DNA from 2 places in the Nocardioides sp. NPDC023903 genome. Region 1 is predicted to be linked to the other one. Evidence: riboswitches for the same ligand, from Rfam matches in the RefSeq annotation. Region 1 holds a riboswitch; the other holds the start of a gene.
What was found. A riboswitch is a leader RNA that binds a small molecule or an ion and turns the genes downstream of it on or off. The one in region 1 is predicted to bind glycine.
Positions count from the first base shown of each region.

Region 2: another riboswitch for glycine. It lies ahead of gcvP (aminomethyl-transferring glycine dehydrogenase); the one in region 1 lies ahead of gcvT (glycine cleavage system aminomethyltransferase GcvT).

Region 1 is NZ_JBEZZS010000028.1:62,354-66,802, forward strand. Features, by position in the region: gene AB0F44_RS23265 (L-serine ammonia-lyase) at 1-419, opposite strand, end outside; gene gcvH (glycine cleavage system protein GcvH) at 468-839, opposite strand; gene gcvT (glycine cleavage system aminomethyltransferase GcvT) at 848-1,951, opposite strand; glycine riboswitch at 2,111-2,206, opposite strand; gene AB0F44_RS23280 (GTP-binding protein) at 2,314-3,348, shown strand; gene AB0F44_RS23285 (Crp/Fnr family transcriptional regulator) at 3,358-4,038, opposite strand; gene AB0F44_RS23290 (MsnO8 family LLM class oxidoreductase) at 4,201-4,449, shown strand, end outside.
Region 2 is NZ_JBEZZS010000001.1:269,807-274,255, reverse strand. Features, by position in the region: gene AB0F44_RS01420 (helix-turn-helix transcriptional regulator) at 1-131, opposite strand, end outside; gene AB0F44_RS01415 (MFS transporter) at 283-1,689, shown strand; gene AB0F44_RS01410 (MerR family transcriptional regulator) at 1,835-2,452, shown strand; glycine riboswitch at 2,613-2,703, shown strand; gene gcvP (aminomethyl-transferring glycine dehydrogenase) at 2,781-4,449, shown strand, end outside.

The DNA of each region.
Region 1 (4,449 bases):
CTCACCTGCCCTGAGGCGTCGTAGGCGGTGAACACCATGCCGTTGGGGTGGCCCGGCAGGCTCTTGCGCCGATGCATCACCAGGTCGGTCTGGCTATCGAAGCGGATCGGCTGGTGACCGCCCAGCGTCAGCTCCCCACGCTCGCGGATGGCCGCCAACCGCCCGGACGAGGCCCGGGTGTCGACGGTCGCCGGCTCCTCCCCCTCGAGGCCGAGCAGCACCGCTCCCTCCGAGCCGTGGCCGTGCCCGGTCGCGCCGAGCGACCCGAAGAGCTCGGCCTTCACCCGGGTGACCGCGTCCAGCTGCCCGTCCTCGACGAGGCCGTCGATGAAGGTCTTCGCGGCTCGCATCGGCCCTACGGTGTGGGAGGAGGACGGGCCGATCCCGATCGAATACAGGTCGAAGGTGCTCAGAGTCATCGCTACGACCGGAGCCAGGGCGCCGCTGAGATCAGCGGTCACGACGGTTCACTCCTCGATCAGAGCGTCGTAGGCCGCGGCGTCGAGCAGGTCGGGAGCGCCAGAGACACGCATCTCGAAGAGCCACCCGGCGCCGAACGGGTCACTGTTGATCAGCGCGGGATCCTCGACGACGGCCGAGTTGATCTCGAGGATCTCGCCGTCGGCGGGCGCGAAGAGGTCGCTGACGGACTTCGTCGACTCCAGCTCGCCGCAGCTCTCTCCCCCGGTGATCTTGCTGCCCGCCTCGGGCAGCTCGACGAAGACGATGTCGCCCAGCGCCTCGGTGGCGAAGGCGGTGACGCCGACGCGCGCGACGTCCCCGCGGGTCTCGATCCACTCGTGCTCGGCGGTGTACGACAGGTTGGTCGGGTTGCTCATGGCTGTGCTCATTTCTTGGAGTAGAAGGGAAGGTCGACGATCTCGGCGTCCTCGCGGCTGCCGCGCACGTCGACGTGGACCTTGGTGCCGGCGGCGGCGAGGTCAGGCCTGACGTACGCCATCGCGATGGGACGACCGAGGGTCGGCGACGGCGAGCCGCTGGTGACGACGCCGATCTCGTCGCCGGTGGCCGGGTCCACGATCGCGTAGCCGGCTCGCGGGGATCGGCGCCCGGCGGCCACCAGGCCGACGAGCACGCTGCGCGGGCCCTCGTCGCGGCGTGCGGCCAGGGCGGCGTCGCCGACGAAGCCGTCGGGCTTGTCGAAGGAGACGACCCGGCCGAGGCCGGCCTCGAAGGGCGTCGTCTCCCGGCTCAGCTCGTGACCGTAGAGCGGCATGCCGGCCTCGAGGCGGAGGGTGTCGCGGCAGGCGAGCCCGGCGGGCTGCAGCCCGTGCGGCGTACCGGCCTCGGTGATCGCCTCCCAGACCGAAGCGGCCGACGAGGGCGCGCAGTAGATCTCGAAGCCGTCCTCGCCGGTGTAGCCGGTGCGGGCGAGCAGCACGTCGATCCCGGCGACCGTGCCAGCGTCGATGGCGTAGTACTTCAGGGACGGGACGTCCAGGTCTGTCAGGGCTGCCACGATCGCCGCCGAGGCAGAACCCTGGACCGCGATCAGCGCCCACTCCGCGGAGGCGTCGCGGACCACGGCGTCGTACGCCTCGGCCCGCTCGACCAGAGCCGGAGCGACCACGTGGACGTTGCTCGCGTTGGCGACGATGAGGTAGCGCTCCTGCTCGAGCCGGTAGACGACCAGGTCGTCGATGATGCCGCCGTCCTCGGCGCAGATCATCGAGTAGCGGGCGCGGCCGATGCCGATCTTCGACGGCCGACCGACCAGGGCGCGGTCGAGGGCGCGTCCCGCCTCGGGGCCGGTCACCTCGATCTCGCCCATGTGGGACAGGTCGAAGAGGCCCGCGGTGGTGCGTACGGCATTGTGCTCGGCGGTCTCCGAGCCGTAGCGGACCGGCATGTTCCAGCCGGCGAAGTCGGTGAACGAGGCACCGAGCGCCTGGTGGATCTCATGCAGAGGGGTAGGGACGGGTGAGGTCATATGCGGGAGGCTCCCTGCTGATGGGTGCCGACAGTCGCGGCACCCGTGGACGGGTGACCTCCCCGCTCTGTCATCGCTACCTGAGAGCTTCACCGCCCGGCTGGGGCGATTTGCACCGTGGGTGCAGGATCCAGCGGATCCTGTCTTTCCAGAGGTCGCCTCACCACAGCGGTCATTGGGCCTGAGAGATTCTGGGGAGGTTTGCTCCTTCGGCGCCTCACCCGGGATGGGCAAGGACTCTCCCGCTGCGGTTCAAGTGGCGGATGTGAAGTTGTGCGGCACAACCTAGGTCTGGCCACCTCGGTCGTCAAGACGCGACCCCATTAACGGGAACTGTTCTCATCGAGCCCTACGATGGCCCGATGCCACCGACCAGCGCCAGCAACCGGGTTCCCGTGGTCATCCTCACCGGCCATCTCGGGTCGGGGAAGACCACGCTGCTCAACCATCTGCTGCGCCAGCCCGGCGCGCGGGTGGGCGTGGTCGTCAACGACTTCGGTGACATCAACGTCGACGCCGGTCTCGTCACCGGCCAGGTCGACGAGCCCGCCTCGATCGCCGGCGGCTGCCTGTGCTGCCTGCCCGACGCCGGCGGCCTCGACGACGCGCTCGAGAAGCTGACCCACCCGCGGCTCGCGCTCGACGTCGTCATCGTCGAGGCCAGCGGGATCGCCGAGCCCGGGACGCTGGCCCGGCTGGTCCGCTTCAGCGGTGTCGAGCGGGTACGCCGCGGTGGGCTCATCGAGGTCGTCGACGCCTCCGCGTACTTCGACACCCTCGATGACGGGCGGGGCCCGGCGCCGGTCCGGTTCGCGGCCGCCTCGCTGGTCGTGGTCAACAAGACGGACCTGGTGCCGGCCGACGAGCGATCCGACGTCCTGGCTCGGATCGAGCAGCGCGTGCGGGAGCACAACCCCGAGGTCCATGTGGCGTACGCCGTGGGTGGCCGTATCGACCCGCGGCTGGTCTACGACGCGGCGGTGCCCCAGGACCCGCCCGACGAGCTGCCGATCGCCGCGCTCCTGCGCGAGGCGGCCGCTTCGCACGAGGCCCATCAGCACGCCCGGGCGGTCACCGTGACGACCCCGGGCACCATCGAGCCGGCTCGACTGGTCGACCTGCTCGAGGAGCCGCCGGCGACGGCGTACCGGGTCAAGGGGACCGTCGCCGTCGCGACCGGCCAGGGGCCGCGCAACTACCACGTGAACCTGGTCGGGCGCAGTGCCCACGTCGCCGCGGCGCGGACGCCGACCACGGCGAGCGAGCTCGTGGCCATCGGCCTGGAGCTCGAGACCGACCCGGTACGGCAGCGCCTCGCGGAGGCCCTCGCCCCGGCCGAACGGCCGAGCACCGAGGGCCTACGCCGGCTGCGCCAGCTGGTGCGGGTCAGCCTCTGACCAGCGGTATCAACCCGCCCGGCGCACGATCCGTTCCATGTCGGTGATGATCACCGAGCGCGACTCCAGCCGGACCCAGCCCTTGGCCGCGAAGTCGGCGAGCGCCTTGTTGACCGTCTCCCGAGCCGCGCCCACGAGCTGCGCGAGCTCCTCCTGGGTCAGGTCGTGGCGGACGTGGACGCCCTCCTCGGTCTGCTCACCGAACCTCTCGGCGAGGTCCAGCAGCGCCTTCGCCACCCGGCGGGGTGCGTCGGCGAAGACCAGGTCGCCGATCACGTCGTTGGCCCGACGTAGGCGGCCCGACAGCAGGGCGAGCAGCCCACGGGTCACGCTCGGGCGCCCGTCGAGCAGGCGCAGCAGGTCGTCGTGCGAGAGCGAGGCGAGCTCGACCTGGTCGGTGACGGCCGTGACGGTGGACGAGCGTCGACCGGGGTCGAAGAGCGACAGCTCACCGAACACCTGACCCGGCCCGAGGATCGCCAGCAGGCTGTCCTGCCCGTTGGCCGCGGCACGGCTCAGCTTCACCTTGCCGTCCACGACCGCGTAGAGCCGGTCGGCGGCGTCGCCCTCGTGGAACAACACCTCACCGCGCCTGAGGCGTGTCTGACCCATCATCGCGAGCATCGCCGTCATCGACTCGTCGTCCAGCTCGCTGAAAAGCGGTGCGTGCCGAAGCACGTCTTGATCCATTACCCAGCCGCTCCTGTCATCCTTTTACCGAAGACATCAGCCTAGCCAGATCCGGGGCTTCGACAGCGGATGTGTGTCCCGCATCGCACCGTTGTCGAGTGCGTTCTTCGCCACACCGGACTCGGCGGGAAGCCTCGGGGCCTCTGCGTCGTTGAACCTGCCGTGAAGCTCTCCATGCTGGACCGGTCCCGCACGCGGGTGGGGTACGCCGAGGGCGCTGCGCTGACCCACACGATCGAACGCGCGGCGGCGGCCGAGCGGCTCGGCTACCACCGGTTCTGGGTCGCCGAGCACCACGCGGTGCCGGGGATCGCATCAGGGTCGCCGCCGGTGCTGATCGGTGCGCTCGGCGCGCACACCTCCACGATCCGGCTCGGGTCGGGCGGGGTGATGCTGCCGCATCACCAGCCG
Region 2 (4,449 bases), on a different contig from region 1:
AGAGCAGCCAGCTCCTCGCGCCGCAGTCCAGGCGTACGCCGCACGCCGGTGCCGGCGGGCAGACCCGCCTCCTCCGGCGTGACCCGTGCCCGGCGGGCGCGCAGGTAGCGCCCGAGCTCAGTCGAAGCCATGTCACTCATCCCTACCAGTGTGCCGCAGGTCTTGCTCGCGTGAGGGGCCGTGCCACACCCACCCCTGGTGACACCCCGGCATCGCGCGGTCTGCCTCCGCGCGCGCGACGCGACCAGACTTTCGGGGACAACGACCTGGAGGAGGAGCACGATGACCGCAGTTGCCCACGAGGCGTCGAGCGGAAGTCCGGCAACTGTGCCGGCGGGGAGCTTTCGAGCGCTGCTCGCTGCGCTGCTGGGCTTCACGGTGATCACCGTCGACGTCTCCGCGGTGAACATCGCACTGCCCTATCTGCATCGGGACCTGGGCGGAGGGATGGCCGGGCTGCAGTGGGTCGTGGACGCGTACACGCTGATGTTCGCGGCGCTGATGCTCTCGGCTGGAGCGGTGACGGACCGGGTCGGCCCGGTGCGGGCCTACGCGCTGGGCGTGGTGCTGTTCACCGTCGCATCCGTGGCCTGCGCGGCCGCGCCGGTGATGCCGGTGCTCATCGCGGCGCGAGTGCTCCAGGGCGCTGCCGCCGCGCTGGTCATGCCGGCGTCGCTGGCGCTGGTCCGGGTGGCGTACGACGACGCGCGGGCCCGGGCGCAGGCCATCGCCGTGTGGACCATCGGCGGATCCGCGGCGATGGCGCTGGGTCCGGTGGCCGGAGGCCTGCTGAGCGAGTACGCCGGCTGGCGCTGGGTGTTCCTGGTCAACGTGCCGGTCGGGATCCTGATCGTGGTCCTGCTGGCCGGCCTGCGGATCCGGGCGGTACGGCGCCGGGCGCCGCTCGACCTCCTAGGCCAGGCGCTGGCCGTGGTCGCGCTGTCCGCGCTGACGTACGCCGTCATCGACGCCGGCCACACTGGCTGGCACATGCCCGCCCTGCTCGCGGCGGCGGTGGCGATCTCGGCGGCCGTCGCCTTCGTCGTGGTGGAGCGCCGCTCGGCGGCGCCGGTGCTGCCGCTCGGTCTGGTCGCTCGGGGCAGGGTGGCGGTCGCGCTGGTCTCCGGGTTCGGGATCAACTTCGGATTCTACGGCGGGATCTTTCTGCTCGGGCTCTACTACCAGCAGGTGCGGGGCTGGAGCGGTGCCGCGGCGGGGCTGATGTTCGTCATCCCGGCGGCCATGACCACCTGCGCCAACGTGCTCGCGCCACGTCTGGCGTACGTCATGGGCCGGCGCCCGCTCATCGCTGGCGGCCAGCTGATCCTCGCGGTGGGGATGCTCGCCCTGCTCCCGCTCACGACGACCACGCCGGTCTGGCTGGTCCTCGTCCTGCTCGTCCCGCTCTCCACCGGCGGCGCGCTGGCGATCACGCTCGTCACCGCGGACCTGATCGACGCCGTCGAGCCCGCCCGGGTCGGTGTCGCCACCGGCGCGCTGAGCACGTTCCGGCAGACGGGCGGCGCGATCGCGGTCGCCATTTTCGGCGGTCTGGGAGCCGGCGCGAGCGGGATCCTCACCCTTCCCGGGATGCGGGTCTGCCTCCTCGTGGGAGCCGTGGTACTGGCGCTGACGGCATTGGTCGCGACGACCAGGCGCCGCAAGCCTCATGCTCTACTTGAGGGTTAGGCTGGACGACACGCCGGAGGGGGTTCTTTGACCAGGGCCCTTGCGGCGCTTACCTTGTAGTTGTCTCTGTTGTAACTCCAACGATGTGGTCCCCCCGCCGCAGCCGTTCATTCCCCGAGTGGAGTTACGCACAACGGAGTAGACGATGGAGGACATCGTGTTCGACCACGAACAGAAGCCCGGCCACGGCGCCGATGACGCGCAACGCGCGGCGGAGCAGGCTGACGAGCAGGGCCTTCTCTTCACCGACGATGTCTCGACCCTGCCCAGCGACACCGGTTACCGCGGCCCGACGGCCTGTAACGCGGCCGGGATCAGCTACCGCCAGCTCGACTACTGGGCCCGCACCGGTCTCGTCGAGCCGAGCGTGCGCGGGGCCACCGGCTCCGGCACCCAGCGGCTCTACTCCTTCCGCGACATCCTGATCCTCAAGGTCATCAAGCGACTCCTCGACGCCGGCATCTCGCTGCAGCAGATCCGCGCTGCCGTGCAGCACCTGCGCGAGCGGGGCACCGACGACCTGACCCGCGTCACCCTGATGAGCGATGGCGCCTCGGTCTATGAGTGCACCAGCAACGACGAGGTCATCGACCTTCTCCAGGGCGGGCAGGGCGTCTTCGGCATCGCCATCGGTGGCGTCTGGCGCGAGATCGAGGGCACCCTCTCCGAGCTCCCGAGCGAGCGTGCGGCCGAGGACGGCGAGCAGGTCGCCTCGATGTCCGACGAGCTCTCCGCCCGCCGCGCCGCCCGCAACGCCGGCTGAAGTAAACCTCACGTAACACTCGACCCCGAGACCCCGCAGAGACGACCGGAGCGAGGTCGAACGGCGAGCTTGCTCGTCCGTTCGCGCAGAGCGAGGGAGTAACCGCGCGGAGCGCGGAGGCGGGGCCTCGGGGTCGAGTCGTTTATGCTGGTGGTGCTGACCATCCCGCACGGGAGAGCTCCTCTCGAAGGGGCGCCGAAGGGGCAATTCCTCCCCGGAAACTCTCAGGCATCCACGACTGTGCGGACCAGGCAACTCTGAAGCGGCGCAGGTGCGGTGACAGAGGGGGAGGGCGTACGAGTTGTCTTAGATGCCCTCAGGAGCCACTGTGTCCGACACGCCCACTCTGTCCGAGCTCGACGCCGCCTCCCCGTTCGTGGAGCGCCACGTCGGACTCTCGGCCGCCGACGAGGCGACCATGCTGCAACGGCTCGGATACGACTCGGTCGCGGCGATGATGGACGCCGCGGTGCCGGCCGGGATCCGCTCGGTCGAGTCATTGGACCTGCCGGCCGCGCTGAGCGAGGCGCAGGTCGCGTCGTTGGCGCGGGAGATCGCCGCCTCCAACAAGCCCGGCGAGCCGATGATCGGGCTCGGCTACCACGCCACCGTGACGCCGCCGGTGATCCGTCGCAACGTGCTCGAGGACCCGAGCTGGTACACCGCCTACACGCCCTACCAGCCCGAGATCTCCCAGGGCCGCCTCGAGGCGCTCATCAACTTCCAGACCATGGTCGGCGACCTGACCGGTCTGCCGGTGGCCAACTCCTCGCTCCTGGACGAGGGCACCGCGGCCGCCGAGGCGCTGGCGCTGGTGCACCGGGCGAACCGCAAGGGTTCCGGCCCGTTCATCATCGACGTCGACGCCCTGCCGCAGTCGATCGAGGTCGTGAAGGTGCGCGCCGAGGCGATGGGCCTCGAGGTCGTCGTGGCCGACCTCTCGCAGGGCCTGCCCGAGGGCGACGCGATCGGCGTGCTGGTCCAGTACCCCGGCGCCTCCGGTCGCGTGCCCGACCTCAAGCCGGTCATCGACGCCGCCCATGAGCGCGGCGCGCTCGCAGTCGTCGCCGCCGACCTGCTCGCTCTCACCGTCCTCGAGGCGCCCGGCACCCTCGGCGCCGACGTCGTCGTCGGCTCCACCCAGCGCTTCGGCATCCCGCTCTTCTACGGCGGCCCGCACGCCGGCTACATGGCCGTCCACGAGGGGATCGAGCGGCACCTGCCCGGTCGCCTCGTCGGCGTCTCCGTCGACGCCGAGGGGCGGCCCGCGTACCGCCTCGCTCTGCAGACCCGCGAGCAGCACATCCGCCGTGAGAAGGCGACCTCCAACATCTGCACCGCGCAGGTGCTGCTGGCCGTCGGCGCTTCGATGTACGCCGTCTACCACGGCCCCGCCGGGCTGCGGACGATCGCGACCCGCACCCACCGCTACGCCGCCGTGCTGGCCGCCGCGCTCAAGTCGGCCGGGCTCCCGCTGGTCTCGGAGACGTTCTTCGACACGCTGGGTGTCACCGTGCCCGGCCGGGCGGCCGACGTCGTCACCGCGGCCCGTCGCTTCGGCGTACATCTTCGTCTCGTCGACGCCGACACCGTCGGCATCTCGACCTCGGAGGCGACCACCCGCTCGACCCTGTCGGCCGTGCTCAACGCCTTCGGCGTCTCGGGGGCGGACCTGGACGAGATCGACCGCACCACGGCCAGCGCGCTGCCCGACGGCCTGGTGCGCACCACCGACTACCTCACCCACGAGGTCTTCAACGCGCACCACAGCGAGACCCAGATGCTGCGCTACCTGCACAAGCTGGCGGCGCGCGACTACGCGCTCGACAAGGGCATGATTCCGCTCGGCTCGTGCACCATGAAGCTCAACGCGACCACCGAGATGGAGCCGATCTCGCTGCCCGGCTTCGCCGACCTGCACCCGTTCGTGCCCGCCGAGGACGCCGCCGGCTACACGCGCCTCGTCGGAGAGCTGGAGGGGTGGCTGGCCGAGGTCA